Regions from separate parts of the Nonomuraea sp. NPDC049400 genome, predicted to be linked through region 2. Evidence: riboswitches for the same ligand, from Rfam matches in the RefSeq annotation. Region 2 holds a riboswitch; each other region holds the start of a gene.
The links. Region 2 has a riboswitch for cyclic di-AMP ahead of ACIBVN_RS48740 (CHAP domain-containing protein). Riboswitches for the same ligand answer to the same signal wherever they lie in the genome.
Positions count from the first base shown of each region.

Region 1 (5,322 bases), on a different contig from region 2:
CATCGACCTGGCGTTCCTCGACGCCGACAAGGGCAACTACCCCGGCTACTACGAGCTGCTCATGGAGCGCCTGCGGCCCGGCGGGCTGATCGTGGCGGACAACACGCTGCGCAGGGGGCACGTGGCGGACCCGGCGCACAACGAGGTGACGACCGTGGAGATCAGGCAGTTCAACGACCTGGTGATCGAGGATCCGCGGGTGACCGTGCTCATGCTGCCCGTGGCGGACGGGATGACCTTGATCAGGAAGAACTAGCGCAGCGCGTCCTTCGCGGGGCCGGCGTCGGCACCGGAGTGGCCGGGTCCCGGGAGACCCGGCCACCGCGGGTTAGGCGATCTTGTGGATCCAGTTGTGCGGGTCGGGGCGGGCGCCGTACTGGATGCCCACGAGGTCCTCGCGCACCCGCATCGTCACGGGACCCGGCGTGCCGTCGCCGATCGTCCAGGAGCGGTCGGCGCCCCGCACCGAACCCACCGGCGTCACCACGGCCGCCGTCCCGCACGCGAACACCTCGGTGAGCTCACCGGACTCGCACCCCGCCTGCCACTCGTCGACCGAGATGAGGCGCTCCTCGGTCTCCAGACCCAGATCGCCGGCCAGCTCCAGGATCGACTCCCTGGTGATGCCGGGCAGCAGGGTGCCGGTCAGGGCAGGGGTGACGAGCTTGTCGCCGAAGACGAAGAACAGGTTCATCCCGCCCATCTCCTCGACGTACTTGTGCTCGTGGGCGTCCAGCCACACCACCTGGTCGCAGCCGTTCTCCACCGCCTGCCGCTGCGCCACGAAGGCGGCAGCGTAGTTCCCGCCGCACTTGGCGAAGCCCGTGCCGCCGGGGGCGGCACGCGTGTACTCGGTGGACAGCCACACCGAGACCGGCTTGACGCCACCCGTGAAGTACGAGGCCGCCGGGGAGGCGATGACCAGGTACTTGTACGACTTCGACGGGTAGTTCACGCCCAGCCCCGCCTGGGTGGCGATCATGAAGGGGCGCAGGTAGAGGCTGTGGCCCTCGGTCGTGGGCACCCACTCCTTGTCGGTGTCGACAAGGAGCTCGAGCGACTCCACGAACGTCTCCTCGGGCAGCTCCGGCATGGCCATCCGGACGGCCGAGCGGTTGAAACGGGCGGCGTTCGCGTACGGGCGGAACGTCACGATCGAGCCGTTGACCTGGCGATACGCCTTGAGCCCCTCGAACAGCTCCTGCGCATAGTGGAAGACCGAAGTGGCCGGGTCGAGCGAGAGCGGGCCGTACGGCATGAGCTTGGCGTCGTGCCAGCCCTGCCCTTCGGTGTAGTCGATCGAGATCATGTGATCCGTGAAGATCTGCCCGAAACCGGGGTTCGCCAGTACCTGCTCCCGCTCGGCCGCGGTGCGAGCGTGGTCGGATAGCTGCACGTCGAAGCTGAGCTTCTGAGCGATGGTCATGACGGAGGTCCTTCTCTCTGCGAAATCTGCCCAAATCTACAGAAGACTGCGGATAGGCGGTGGCGGGTGGCACTGCTCGCAAGCAGCCCCGTACTTCTTATTGTCTCGCTATATGGGATGGCAAGCGGCCGATGGGGTGGTTAGGCCGTTTGGACGCGAAAAAGCGCCCGGCGGTCCTCTGCGGACCACCAGGCGCTTGCGGGGCTAGGCGGTCCCTAGCCGGATACTCGCGCGGTGATGTCGTCACCGATCTCGTGAGTGGTGCGGCCGGTCCAGCCGGTCAGCCGCTCGAGGATGTCGTCGGCGACCGCCTGCTCGACCTTGGCCGCCTCGGCGTGCAGCCCGAGGTGGTCGAGGAGCATGGCGACGGACAGGATGGTCGCGGTCGGGTCGGCCTTGCCCTGGCCGGCGATGTCGGGCGCGCTGCCGTGCACCGGCTCGAACATGCTGGGGGCGGTCCGCTCGGGGTTGATGTTGCCGCTGGCCGCCAGGCCGATGCCGCCGGCGATGGCCGCGCCGAGGTCGGTGATGATGTCACCGAACAGGTTGTCGGTGACGACCACGTCGAACCTCTCGGGCTGGCTCACGAAGAACATCGAGGCCGCGTCGATGTGGCAGTAGTCGGTCGTGACCTCGGGGAACTCCTCCGCCACGCGGTTGACCGTGCGCTGCCAGAGGTCGCCGGCGTAGGTGAGCACGTTGGTCTTGTGGACGAGGGTCAGCTTCTTGCGGGGGCGCGACTTGGCCTTCTCGAAGGCGTAGCGCACGACGCGCTCGACACCGTGGGCGGTGTTGAGCGACTCCTGGGTGGCGATCTCGTGCGGCGTGCCGCGCCGCATGACGCCGCCGGTGCCCGCGTAGAGGCCCTCGGTGCCCTCACGGACGACGATCATGTCGATGTCTTCTGCGGGCGTGTCGGCCAGCGGGGTCTCCACGCCGGGGAACAGCTTGACCGGGCGCAGGTTGACGTAGTGGTCGAACTCGAAGCGCAGCCTGAGCAGCAGGTCGCGCTCGAGGATGCCCGGCGGGACGCTGGGGTCGCCCACGGCGCCGAGCAGGATCGCGTCGTAGCCGCGCAGCTCCTCCAGCACCGCGTCGGGCAGGGTCTCGCCGGTGCGGTGATAGCGTGCGGCGCCGAGGTCATAATGCGTGGGCTCGATCTTCGTGCCCACTGCCTCCAGGACCTTGAGGCCCTCGGCCACGACCTCGGTGCCGATGCCATCACCGGGGATGACTGCCAGACGGATGTTACGCGACTCCATGAGCCGTACCTTACCGCGTCGTCTCGACTGACGAACACTCCATCTCATCTATCGGACTTCGGTTCTCATTTCCCGGACGTCCGTTTTGCCCCTATTGCCATCCTTTGACCGTTTCGTTAGAGTCCGTCGAGCCTAATCCACGCAGCGGTTGCGTGGAGCCGGGGACCCACTTTCCCCCTGGGGCGAATCGGCACCCCCATGCCGTAGGGCTACTTCCAGGCCCGAGCCCGTCAGCTAACCCGGCCGGCCGCATGGAAGGACAGACCCCTGTCTCGCATTGCCATTGCCCTGGCGGCGGGCGCCGTCGGGCTCATTCTGGCCACCCCCGCCCAGGCAGCCCCCAAGGACGACCCCACCACTCTGACCGACCCCACCACCCTGACCGGCGCGGACATCAAACGCATCCGGCAACAGCAGGCGCCGAAGCCCGCCTGGAAGATCGCCCTCAATTTCGCCATGAGCAAGCGCGGCACCCCGTACGTGTGGGGCGGCGCCAGCCCGAGCGGATATGACTGCTCCGGGCTCATGCTCAGGGCGTACCAGCACGGGGGGATCGAGCTGCCCCGCACCGCGCGCGAACAGTACGCCGCGTTCGACAAGAAGATCGCCTGGAAGGACCTCAAGCCCGGCGATCTGGTCTTCTTCCACAACCTCGGGCACGTCGGGATGATCTCCCGCCCCGGCTACATGGTCCACGCGCCGCGCACGGGTGACGTGGTCAAGGAGGAGCGCCTGAACGCCTGGCGCAGGAACTCCTTCGTGGGCGCCGTCCGCCCCGACCCCAAGGGTGTGCGCCTCTGGGGCAAGCTGAAAGAGCAGCTCAGCGCCCCGGCGCCCGCCACGCTCAAGGCGACCGTGTAGGAGGCGCGCCGCACGTCAGCAAGGCGACATCGAGACGACGGCGCCCGTCTCCGCACTGTGCGCGGGAAATAGCTCGTCAAGCGCATCGGCGGCGTAGCCGTGGCGCTGTCGTCATCGATCGTCGCCCCTGCGCGGGGCGGCGGCGCGCACAACGCGGCCTTGCTGGGCGCGCTCGCGCCGGCGCGCGCGGCGTTAGCGTTGAGGCATGGCGCCAGAAAAGGTGCAACTCACCGAGGAGAAGGCGACGCTCCTCGCCACCCTGTACGGACGCGCGCTCGACGCGAGATCACGGCACCCGATTCTCGGCGACGACATGGCCCTCGAAGCGGTCGGCAGGATCGACTTCGACTTCCGCAAGACCGGCATGAGCCCCGCCCTGGCCGCCGCCGTCGCGCTCAGGGACCGCTTCATCGACCGGTGGGCCGCCGCGTACCTCGCCACGCACCCCGAAGCCACCGTGCTCCACCTGGGCTGCGGCCTCGACACCCGCTTCTACCGGCTGGCGCCGCCGCCCACCGTCCGCTGGTACGACGTGGACTATCCCGAGGTCGTCGAGCTGCGCGGCCGGCTGTTCCCCGAGCGGCCGGGCCACCGCGTGATCGGCTCGTCGGTCACCGACCTGAAGTGGCTGGAGCAGGTCCCGGACGACGCTCCCGCGCTGGTCGTCGCCGAAGGTCTGGTCTACTACCTCCACCCGCACGACGGCCGGGCACTGCTGCGGGCGATCGTGGACCGCTTCCCCGGCGGGCAGGTCGTCTTCGACGCCATGAGCAGGCTCGGCGTCCGGCTGCAGAAGCTCAACAGGCCCGTGCGGAAGGCCGGGGCCACGCTCCACTGGGGCATCGACGGCCCCGGCGAGCTGGTGTCGATCCATCCGAGGCTGCGCTGCGTGAGCGCGGTGAGCGCGTTCGACATCGGCGGGTTCGACCGCCTGTCGCCGCCGCACCGGATCTCGGCCTGGGTCGCCGGGGCGATACCGGGCGTGAAACGGTCGGCGGTGTTCTACCGGCTCGAGTTCTGAGGAGCCCCGCCGTTGTCCCGGCGGTCCAGGGCGGTCTGCACGGCCTCCGCGGCCTCGTCCTCGTGCTCTTCCGAACGGTTCCAGGCATACATCTCGTACATGTGACTCATCTCATTTCGCGAGCGTTCCAGAGGGACGTCGGACTGCGTTTCATTGCCGAACCCGTTCGGAGGGCTGTGATGGATGTCCTCGCTTCGCTGCGGATCCATCACAGCGCAAATCCGACCGAGCCTGCTCTCGCAGGGTCCGGATCACGGACCGGGCGAATGGGACTTACTGGCCGACACACAACGCCACTCACCGCGGCGAGTCGTCGACCTGCCCTAACAGGCCCCGCCGCGGCAGGTAATAAGTACGAGAACCTGGCGCATTTCCAGTAACAGTACCTCAGCAATCTCGTTGGATGTCCTACTATCTCGCATGCTGAGACGCAAAGGGCCGCCACCCGGAACGATCCGGGTGGCGGCCCCAGGGCCGGAAAGGGCGGTCAGTCCTCCAGATCCACCGAGCGGCCGCTCTCAGCGCCGATCTCGCTCACGATCTGGTCGATCACCTCGGCCGGGATCGCCGAGTCGACGGTCAGCGCGATGAGCGCCTTGCCGCCCTTGGTGGAGCGGGCCACCTGCATCGAGGCGATGTTGACGCTGTGCTCGCCGAGGAGGCGGCCGACCACGCCGACGATGCCGGGACGGTCGGTGTAGGTGAAGAACGCCAGGTGGGACGTCGGCTCGATCTCCATCTCGTAGCCGTTG
Region 1 is NZ_JBITMP010000028.1:140,889-146,210, reverse strand. Features, by position in the region: gene ACIBVN_RS36175 (O-methyltransferase) at 1-256, shown strand, start outside; gene ACIBVN_RS36170 (branched-chain amino acid aminotransferase) at 329-1,426, opposite strand; gene ACIBVN_RS36165 (3-isopropylmalate dehydrogenase) at 1,642-2,688, opposite strand; cyclic di-AMP (ydaO/yuaA leader) riboswitch at 2,808-2,952, shown strand; gene ACIBVN_RS36160 (C40 family peptidase) at 3,145-3,549, shown strand; gene ACIBVN_RS36155 (class I SAM-dependent methyltransferase) at 3,755-4,570, shown strand; gene serA (phosphoglycerate dehydrogenase) at 5,058-5,322, opposite strand, start outside.
Region 1: linked by a shared signal. The riboswitch ahead of ACIBVN_RS36160 (C40 family peptidase) and the one ahead of ACIBVN_RS48740 (CHAP domain-containing protein) in region 2 are both predicted to bind cyclic di-AMP.

Region 2 (5,322 bases):
ACGCGAGGTCAGCCAGCGCAGCTGCACCCTGCCGGAGAAGGCGTCGCCGACGGCCTGCACGCGCCTGGGCATGCGTTCGCGCGGCTCGGCCAGCTCCAGGCCGTCGGGCAGCCCGAGAGACCTCAGCTCCCGGCGCGTGGCCTTCAGCGGCCGAAGGCCCGAGCGCGGCACGACGACCGTCCGGGGGCCCAGCAGCCCTGCGTAGTGGGCCTCGACGGCGCACAGCATCTGGAGCGGGGACTCCACCCAGGCCGACGCCTGTTCGACCACTCCTGCTCCTCCCAGCCGGGTGATGGCCCGTTCACGACCGCTTCAAGCTAGCCCCGCCGCCTTAAGCCCCCAGAAACGCGACGTGAACAATGGGCAGTATGAACTCGCTCTTGCTCAACACCGACGGCGTGCACATCCCGCAGCTCGGCTACGGGGTCTGGCAGGTCCCCGCCGAAGAGGCCGCGCAGGCCGTCACGACCGCGCTGAAGGCCGGCTACCGGCACGTCGACACCGCCTCCGCGTACGGCAACGAGGAGGGCGTCGGCCAGGCCGTGCGCGAATCGGAGCTGCCGCGCAGGAAGGTCTTCGTCACCACCAAGCTGTGGAACGCCGACCACGGACGCGCCGAGGCGGCCTTCGAGGAGTCCCTGGCCCGGCTCGGCCTCGACTACATCGACCTTTTCCTCATCCACTGGCCGGTGCCGCAGCAGGACAAGTACGTGCAGGCGTGGAGGGCGATGGAAAAGATCTACCGTGACGGGCGGGCCAAGGCCATCGGCACCTCCAACTTCACGATCGCCACCCTGACCCGGCTGATGAACGAGACCGACATCGTCCCGTCGATCAACCAGATCGAGCTCCACCCGTACCTGCAGCAGCGCGAGATGCGCGCCTTCCACGAGGCCAACGGCATCCTCACCGAGGCGTGGAGCCCGCTGGGCCAGGGCCAGGGGCTGCTGGACGACCCGGCGCTGGCCGTGCTGTCCGGCAAGTACGGCAAGACGCCCGCGCAGATCGTGCTCCGCTGGCACCTGCAGCTCGGCAACGTCGTCATCCCCAAGTCCGTGACCCCGTCGCGGATCGCCGAGAACATCGCCGTTTTCGACTTCATCCTCGATCCCGAGGACATGGCCGCCATCGGCGCGCTGAACAGGGGCCGGCGCTTCGGCCCCGATCCCGACACGTTCAACATGACGTGATTCGTCTACGATCTCCCACGTGCGGGATTTTGCGTGGGGCATCGCGGCGACAGGCGGTATAGCGCGGACCGTGGGAGCGGCCATCGTGGCCGAGCCCGGGATGCGGGTGGCCGCCGTCGGGTCCAGGGACTTAGGCCGGGCGCAGGCGCTGGCCGCCACGTTGGGCGCGGAGTCGGCGTACGGCTCCTATGAGCAGATGTGCGCCGATCCGGCCGTGGACGCCGTCTACGTCGCGACGCCGCACGCCCAGCATCTGCAGGTGGCCGAGGCCGCCATCGCCGCGGGCAAGGCCGTGCTGTGCGAGAAGCCGCTGGCCGCCACCGTGGACGACGCGGAGAAGATGGTACGGCTGGCACGTGAGGCAGGCGTGTTCCTCATGGAGGCCATGTGGATGCGCTTCAACCCCCTCATCCAGAAGATCGCGGCCGACGAGCGCTTCGGCGACATCCGCTCCGTGCAAGCCACTTTCGGCTTTGCCAAACCTTACGATCCGGTCCACCGGCTGTGGGCGCCGGAGCTCGGCGGCGGGGCCCTGCTCGACCTCGGGATCTATCCGTTCGGCCTGGCTCAGCTGCTCCTCGGCATGCCCTCTGACCTGCGGATCACCGGCTCCCTCGCGCCCAACGGCGTGGACGCGGAGGCGGGCGGGATCTTGCTCTACCCCGGCGGCAGGCGGGCTCTCGTAGAAACCTCGTTGCTCGGGAATTACCCGAACCATGCCTGTGTTGTAGGTACTCAGATGCGGGCGGACATCCAGGCACCGTTCTGGGCGCCGCAGCGGATTCTGCTCTCCGGGCCCTCCATGGAGCCGGAGGAGCATGTGCTCGATCCGGCGGACAACGGTTACGCCGGGGAGCTCCGCGAAGTCCGCGCCGCAACGGCCGAAGGCAGGACCGAAAGCTCGGTCATGCCGCTTGATGAGTCCCTCGCCATGATGGGGCTCCTGGCCGCGGCCCGGGGGCAACTCGCCTAGCTGGGTCGTTACAGATTTGTAGCCTCTTGCCTTATGCATTACATTTGAGGCATTCTTGAGACATTCGTCCGGTTTGTCCGGCAATGTCCGACCATCGCGACACACATCACAGGACCGTCCTGTGACCGCTGAATCCGCCTCCGGGCGGAACCGGGGACCCACGTCCTAATGGGGTGAATCGGCACTTCGGTGCCGTAGGGCAGCTTCCACGCCCGAATCCGTCAGCTAACCCGGTAAGCGGCATGGAAGCAAGGAGTAACCGCCTCGATGGCCAAGTTCCGCTTTACCGCTGCCACGAAGACCAACATCGCCCGCGCCGTGCTCGGCGCGTCCGTCCTGGCCTCCGGGCTCGGCGCCCACATGGGCACGGCCGCCGCCACAGAGCAGCAGCCGGCCACCGCGGCCACGCAAGACGACCACGCCAAGTCCAGGGAGACCAAGGTCAACGTCACCGCCTCCCAGGTCCTGGACCTCGCCAAGGCCCAGGTCGGCATCTCCGAGAACGCCTACGGCGGCGGCACCAAGTTCCAGAAGTGGTACGCCAACTCGCCGCGCGCCGCGGAGACCATCGCCCGTGACGGCGGCAAGCGCGCCGACTACATCAACGCCCCGTGGTGTGCGATGTTCATCTCCTGGGTCGGCGAGCAGACCGGCGCCCGCCCGCAGATCGGCTGGGACGCCTGGACCGTCGCCCACGCCAAGTGGTTCCAGGCCAACCACCGCTTCGGCACCGAGGCCAAGCCCGGCGCCGTCGTGTTCTTCTCCTTCAAGGGCAGCAAGAGTCTCGACGACATCGAGCACGTCGGGTTCGTCGAGAAGGACAACGGCGACGGCACCATCTCGACCGTCGAGGGCAACACCGGCAACGGCAAGGTCGAGGAGCGCGTCCGTCCGAAGTCCCAGGTCGTCGGCTACGGCTACCCGGAGTACGCCGGCTGACCCCGTTTCACCACACGAGCGCGCGTCCCCTCCGGGGGCGCGCGCTCTTCGCATCCCGCCATCCTCCGGGGGAAGGGGGTTGGGGCAGCCACGCGCGAACCTCGCCAAGGAGCCGGCCATGAGACCCAGCCCCCGCCCGGGAGCCGAGACCGCGGGGCGCCCGTGAGTGGCGGGCTCCGGTGGGTCGCCGACGGGCTGTTCCCCCGCGGCGGGAACCCGCACGGCGTCCTGCCCGCCCTGCTGATCCTCCTGGCCCTCGTCACCGGCCTCGTGGACGCCATCAGCTTCCTCGGTCTGGGCCGCGTCTTCGTGGGCAACATGACCGGCAACATCGTCTTCCTCGGCTTCGCCCTGGCCGGAGACCAGGAGCTGTCGACATGGGCCTCCCTCCTGGCCCTCGCGGCGTTCGGGGCGGGCGCCTGGACCGCCGGGCGTGTGACCAGACGGACGAGCGAAGCCCGGCGCGCGTTCGCCGCCGCCACCGCCGCACATGCCCTGCTGGTCGCCGCCGCCCTCACCGTGGCCCTGGTGGCAGGACACGATCACACCGGTGCAAGGGCGGCGCTCATCGGGCTGCTCGCGTACGGCATGGGCCTGCAGAACGCGTCCGTACGCGCGCTGGCGGTCCCCGACCTGGTCACCAACGTCCTCACCACCACCCTCACGGGCCTGGCCGCCGACACCCCGGGCCGGGCGGCCCTGCGCAGGTCCGCGTCGGTCGTGGCGATGTTCCTCGGCGCCCTCACCGGCGCCGCACTCCACCTGCACGTCGGCCCCGCACTGCCGCTGGCCGCCGCCCTGACCCTCCTGGCGGTCGTCGCCGTCGTGGCCCGCAGGCGCGCCCGCCGCACGAGCTGAGCCGGCGGGATTTACGAGAGGAAGAAGTCCGCCAGAGCCCGCGCGACCCCTGCCGGGTCGTTCTCCATCGGGATGTGGCCCGCCCCGGGAATGCGCACGAGCGTGCAGTTCGGGATCTCCGCGACGAAGCGCTCGGCGTACCGGACCTCCTGGAACGGGTCATCCGCACCCCACACCAGCAGCTTCGGCGTCTCATCCGCCTTCAGCGCGGGGACGAGGTCCAGCGTGTAGCGGCTGTCGGCCGCGCCCGCCAGAGCCATCCACGACCGGCCCACCCGCAGGTCACGCCACGGATCCAGGTAATCGGCCAGCTCCGCCTCGGAGGCGGGCCGGCCCAGCGCGATCGTGACGGCCTTGCGGCGCGCGGCCAGCAACTCCTCCACGGTCGTGGCCGCCACCATGGCGGGATCCCGGTAACGGGCCACGCTGGACACCGGCCACGAGTCGTACGTGACCGAATTGACCAGAGCCAGCCGCGCCACCTCCGACTCGACCAGCAGGTGCTGCGCGACGGCGCCCCCGATGTCGTGCCCCGCCACCAGCAGCGGCGCCCGCGCACCCACCGCGGCCGCGAACCGCCCCGCCCACGCCGCCAGCGCGGGCACCGCCGCCGTCTCCGCCGTGAGCTCCCCCTCGGAACGCCCCAGCCCCGGCAGATCGACCGCCACCGGCCGCAAACCCGCCGCCGCCAGATCGTCGATCACCGGCTCCCAGACCCGGCTCCAATACGTGCCGTGCAGCAGCAACACCACCGGGCCCCGCTCGCCCGCCGTCAGATAACTGGCCATCCGGCCGTCGACCTCGACCGTCATTCGCTTGGACATGCCATAACCATGATGTTCTGCCACCCTCACGGTCAAATACCAACTAAGGTATGCCGGTATGACATTGGCGCAGCTCCGGGTGCTCGTCGCGGTCGCCGAGCACGGCGGCTTCACCGCCGCCGCCGATTACACCGGCATGTCCCAGCCCGCCGTCAGCCGCGCCATCGCCACCCTGGAGCGCGAGCTCGGCGCCGCCCTGTTCGTACGCCACCGCGACGGCATCGCCCTCACCGAGGCCGGCCAGGCAGCGCTCGCCCGGGCCCGCGAGACCCTGCGCCACTTCGACCTCATCCGCGCCGACGTGGCCGCCGCCGCCGGCCAGATCACCGGCGAGCTGCGCCTGGCCAGCCTCCCCAGCGCCACCGGCACGCTCATCGCCAGGCTCCTGCGCGCCTTCACCGACCGCTACCCCCAGGTACGGGTCCGCCTGTTCGAGGGGGTGGACGACGACATCCGCGAATGGCTGCACCGCGGCGCCGCCGAGGTGGGCGTGGTCACCCTCCCCGCCCCCGGCCTGCACACCGTCCACCTCAGCACC
Region 2 is NZ_JBITMP010000052.1:48,805-54,126, reverse strand. Features, by position in the region: gene ACIBVN_RS48755 (hypothetical protein) at 1-270, opposite strand, end outside; gene ACIBVN_RS48750 (aldo/keto reductase) at 369-1,190, shown strand; gene ACIBVN_RS48745 (Gfo/Idh/MocA family protein) at 1,210-2,163, shown strand; cyclic di-AMP (ydaO/yuaA leader) riboswitch at 2,280-2,418, shown strand; gene ACIBVN_RS48740 (CHAP domain-containing protein) at 2,431-3,102, shown strand; gene ACIBVN_RS48735 (YoaK family protein) at 3,265-3,960, shown strand; gene ACIBVN_RS48730 (alpha/beta fold hydrolase) at 3,972-4,784, opposite strand; gene ACIBVN_RS48725 (LysR family transcriptional regulator) at 4,843-5,322, shown strand, end outside.

Region 3 (5,322 bases), on a different contig from region 2:
CCGATGAACGTGCCGTAGAGGACGTCGTTGTGCTTGGCGTGGCCCAGCTCGTGCGCCACGACCAGCTCGACCTCCGGCTGCGGGGCCTTGAGCAGCGTGTCGTAGACGACGATCCTGCGCGTGGCGCCGAAGCCGGACACGTACGCGTTGAGCGCCGTCGTCCGGCGCGAGGCGTCGGCGACCAGCACGTCCTCGACGGGCACGCCGTCGCGCTGCGCCATGGCGAGCAGGCTCGTGCGGAGTTGACCCTGCCGCATGGGCGTGAAGTCGTTGAACAGCGGCTCGAACACCACCGGATAGATGAACGACACCGCCAGCGTCAGCACGAACGCCCCGACGGCGGCGGGGATCCACCAGCGCCTGAACCTGCGGGCCAGCGCCACGAGCACGAGCAGCATGAGGCAGAGCAGGAACGCCTCGACGCCGATGTTCTTCAGCCGGTCGCCGGTCCAGGACCCCCAGTCCTGGGTGGACAGTCCGTAGTCGCGCAGCAGCGTCTCGAACCAGATGCCGAGCGGCAGCTTGACCAGCTCGACGATGGCGGTGATGACGACGACGCCGAGCACCACCCGTACCCACCAGGGGCCCTTGAGCCAGCCCACCGCCCTCGCGCCGAACGGGGTGGCCACGAGCAGCCCGGCGAGGACGAGTGTGAGCGCCAGCGACAGGTAGCTCGGCACGGTGGTGGCCGCGTCGAACGCCTTGCTTCTGGCGATCTGCGCGGCGGTGAAGTCGCGCGCGGGGTCTGGCGGACCGGAGGCCAGGATGCGCCAAGGGGTGCTGAAGGCGGCCACGGCCAGAATGATCAGGCCGAGCAGCACGGCCGCCGCCCCCGCCTGCCGCCTCAGCCGCCGCTCATCCGCGGCTTCGCGCGGTCCGTCCCCGTTCACGGACACACCCTCCCCATACCCCTCATCTGCCGCCGCCCCCTGTCCGGCGCTTACCCCCTCGACGTCGTCCGTATCTCGCTGTTCGCCCATCAGCCTCCCCCTCACGCGAGCTGGTCTCGCACGTAGTCGCGCCACCGTGCGGTCAGCGTGGCCGCGGAGAGCCCCAGCGCGGCGAGTGCCTGGTCGACGCCGACTGCCCGGGCATCACGGTAGAGCCTCACCAGGGTCTCCTCACCGAACCGGTCAGCGAGGAAGCGACACGCGAGCCAGGCTTCCTGATACGCCCGCGCGAGCCGCAGGGGATCCCGCCCGTCGGCCGCGAAAGCGGCAGATCCGGGCAACTCACCCGGCAGACGGCCGGACCGCACCTCGGCGGCGAGCTCGGCGGCGGCGGTCCTCACGGGGAGCCCGGAGTCGCGGTATCCGACGTAGTCGGCGAACCCCTCGTAGAGCCAGACGGGCAGGCGGTCGGTGCCCGCCGCGACGTGGGTGAGCTCATGGGCCAGTACGACGTCCTTGCCGGTGGAGTTCAGCTTGGCGAAGAACTCGGGGACGATGATCACCCGGCCGCCGTCGGCCATCGCGGCCAGCCCGTCAACCCGCCCCACCCCGGCCAGCCGGGCCGCTTCCGCGGCGGAGCCGGGAACGACGATCAGCGGTCGTACTGGCCGGCCGAGCACGTCCGAGACCCGCTGCCCGGCCACGTCGGCTCTGCGTGCGAGTTCGCGGAGCTCACCGGGTGGGGTGTGGTGGCCGACGACGGCGGACCGCGCGCCGCGGACGACGACCGCGTCGTCACGCCACAGGTGGCGGGCCTCCGGCGGGAGGGCCGGCGAATCGGGGGTGGGGGCGCTGGCGGGGGCGACGGCGAGGAGCACGATGGAGACCACCGCGACCCGCCGACTCACCCACCTGGACACGATGCCCGATCGTAGTCGCCCCACAAGGGCCACATCCGCCGCTTACGTGTGCGCCGACGCGGCGGGACGAGCCCCGCCCGAACCAGCCGACGCAGCAGGACGAGCCCCGCCCGAACCAAAGGGTTCGGGCGGGGCTTGGTCACAGGCCGGGACGGACCGCGCCCACGAAGGACGCCTTACGCCATCCGCCCAGCTTGTCGATGCGCACCCGTTCGCCTGTCCGCGGCGAGTGGATCATCTTGCCCTTGCCGACGTACATGCCCACGTGGCCGAGCCCGTTGAAGAACAGCAGGTCGCCGGGCTGGAGGTGCCGCCAGGAGACCTTCTTCCTGATGCGGGCGAACTGGCTGCTCGCCACGCGCGGGAGCTTCACCCCGGCCTTCTTCCAGGCGTACTGGACGAGGCCGGAGCAGTCGAACGAACCAGGACCTGTGCCTCCGTACCGGTACGGGTCACCGATCTGGTTCTTGGCGGCTGAGACAGCCTTGCGGGCCTTGGACTTCTGCCGGGCCACCTTGACCGCCCTCAGCGTTGCGGCCTTGGCCGACGTCGAGGTCTGGGCGGTCGTGGCCGCCTTGGCCGTCGAGACCGACGTGCTGGTGGCCGCCTGAGCCGTTGGGGCATGGAGGACCAGACCTCCGGCCGTCACGGTCATCGTGAGCGCTACGCCGCTCATGGCAAAGCGGGACAGACGGGGGTTATGCAGGGAGGTAGACAGGATTTCTCCTTGACTCTTCCACGAATGCCTACCGGGTTAGCTGACGGATTCGGGCCTGGAAGTAGCCCTACGGCGCGGTCTACGCGCCGATTCACCCCTGATCCCTGGGAACTGGGATCGCTGGGTCCCCGGCTCCGTGCCTCCTGGCTGCACGGACTCGGCAGGCCACCGCCCGATCAAGAGGTTGATACGGGGATATGGGGCGGTGACCAGCGGATCTTTATCTGTCTCACATCGGTAGGGACCGATGCGGGTTCGCGGAGGACATGGCTCGTTCACCGCGACGTCGCCAGAAGCTACGCCGAACCGTCAAGAATCGGCAAAGCGAGACATGGGCTGTAAAGATCAGATAAAGGGGTCTGTAAGAGTGGAAATCGCTGCTGGAGCGCCAGGCTCTGTTATCGAAATGTGACACTGCTCACACTTCTTTTCGCAGGCGTTTGTCAGATCGCGATTGTCGCCTTTTTCACATTTGCCCCGCCGCAGCCATCTACTATGGTGCATAGAAGAAAGCGTGCGCGATCGTTCAGCCACTCACCGTTTGAGGACCGGGAAGCGCGCCTACGGGCGGACGACGCCCACGATGGGGCCGCCGTAGGAGGAGAGCTTGACGACTTTGACCACGTCGCCGGTTTGGGGCGCGTGGACGATGTCCCCGTTGCCGGCGTAAATGACGACGTGGCCCAGGCTCGAGGTGAAGATGAGGTCCCCGGGCTGGAGATCGTTCAAATCGACCCTGCGGTTGGCCCCCCACGCCCACTGCTGCCACGTCGTACGCGGCAACGACACGCCGCCGGCGCGCCATGCCGCCTGGGTAAGGCCCGAGCAGTCATAGCCTCGTGGACCGGTCCCGCCGTAGATGTACGGCTTGCCCACCTGGGCGTAGGCGAAGCGCAGGACGGCGGCGGCGTTGCCGGAGGCGGGGCCGCTGTACTTGATGCCGACGCTGTTCGGGTTGCCGGGATTGTAGGCGCCCAGTCGCCTCAGCAGCTTCTTCTGCTGGGCGATCAGCTTCAGGATCTCCGCGCGTTCCTTCTCGACGCCGTCCCGCTCCTTGTCCGCGACCTCCAGCGCCTCCTCCGCCTTGTCGCGCTCGGCCTTCAGCCCGCGGTTCTCACGGTCGAACGCGGCCAGCTTCTCCGCCCGCTCCTTCGACAGCTGCCCGGTCAGCGTCAGCGCCGTCAGCAGGGCCTCGGGGTTGTCCGTGCCGATCAGCCCGGGCAAGGAGGTCAGGTCGGTGCCGAGTTTGTAGCTGTTGACGGCCATGCCGATCACCTCGGCCCGCAGGTCCGCGACGGTCGCCAGCTTGCGCTTGTAGCTGTCGTTCAGCTTGGTGTAGGAGCTCTTGGCCTTCTTGTACCGCTCATTGGCCGTGTTGAACTGTTCGACGACCTTGTCGGCCTTGTCGTTGAGCTTCTCGAGCTTGGCCTTGGCCTGCCGGAGTGTGGGTTTGGGATCAGCGAGGGCAGGGCCTATCGGGGACAGGAGCAGCCCGAACGCGAGACCCGCGGCCACCGGCATCCTGCCAAACCTCACTGTGTCGCCTCCCAGGGATGATATCTGGGGCGAAATAGTACAGAAGTGGCGGGTGAGGCATCCCCTAAACGTGGCAAATCGTGATGGAGCGCCAACCCAGCCGGTCCGTAATCTAGGCCCGCCCCAGCCTGCGCAGCAGCAAGCCAGACGGAACGGGTCTGGCTCCCATCCGCCTGACGGACTCGGCCACCTCGCGGTCCGACGACACCACGGCGATGGCCCGGCCGGGCGGCTCGGCGCGGACGAGCTGGCGGATCAGGTCGTCGGCGATCTCCCCTGGGTCGCTGAACAGCACCCGCACCCCGCGCGGCGCCACCACCTGCACGGGGGCGTTGAGCTCCGCCCCGTCGAACACCACGGTCACCTCGACCCTGGTCTGCGCCACCAGCCCGCCGAGCCCGGTCATCAGCCGGTTGCGCTGGTCGGCGAGGGTGAGGGTGCCGTAGCCGGTCTTGGTGACGTTGTAGCCGTCGATGATCAGATGGACCTGCGGCAGGGCCAGGAGCTGGTCGAGCAGCTGCGGGTCGTCGTCGGCGAGGGCGCGTGCGGGCACGCCGCGCACGCCGGGCCGCTCGCCGGTGATCGCGGCGACCGAGTCGGCGGGCCGGGTGATCGTCGTGGGCAGAGCCAGCTCCCTGCGCAGCCCGGCGGAGGCGTCCTGCAGCGCGTCGAGCAGCACCCTGATGCGGGCGTCCTCGATGCTCCTGCCCTCGCGGGCCGCCCGGCGCGAGGCCTCGAGCTGCTTCTCCACGTCCGCCAGGCGCTCGCGCAGCCGCCGCAGCTCGGACTCGCCCGCGACGGAGGAGGCCGAGGCGGCCGCCCTGGCCTCCTCAGCCGCGTGCTCCATCTCCTCGGCGTGATGGACCGCGGCCTTGGCCCGCTCGCGGGCGTCGTGCAGCTTGCGCCGCAGGTCGGAGTTCTCCGCGCGGGCCACCCTGATCTGCTCGCGCAGCCGGTCGGACTCCTCCTTGGCGGCGCTCTTCTGCGCGGCGAGCTGCTCACGCAGCCGGGTGACCGCCTCCTCGCGCTCCGACCCCTCGGCCGCCACCGCCGACTGCTCCAGGTCGGTGCGGGCGACCTCGATCATCTCGGCCCAGCCGGGCGGCCTGGTGAGGTACGCGGCCGCGGCCACGAGCACGGGGTCGGCGGCGGGCGGCACGTTTCCCTCGGCCAGCGAGGCGACCAGCTCGGGCCAGCCGGCGGCCACCGATTCGGCCACCAGCTCGCGGAACTTCTTGTCGTTCTCGAGCTGCGCCGC
Region 3 is NZ_JBITMP010000006.1:329,265-334,586, forward strand. Features, by position in the region: gene ACIBVN_RS11555 (M48 family metallopeptidase) at 1-890, opposite strand, end outside; gene ACIBVN_RS11560 (hypothetical protein) at 992-1,810, opposite strand; gene ACIBVN_RS11565 (C40 family peptidase) at 1,950-2,486, opposite strand; cyclic di-AMP (ydaO/yuaA leader) riboswitch at 2,539-2,701, opposite strand; gene ACIBVN_RS11570 (NlpC/P60 family protein) at 3,090-4,049, opposite strand; gene ACIBVN_RS11575 (NYN domain-containing protein) at 4,177-5,322, opposite strand, start outside.
Region 3: linked by a shared signal. The riboswitch ahead of ACIBVN_RS11565 (C40 family peptidase) and the one ahead of ACIBVN_RS48740 (CHAP domain-containing protein) in region 2 are both predicted to bind cyclic di-AMP.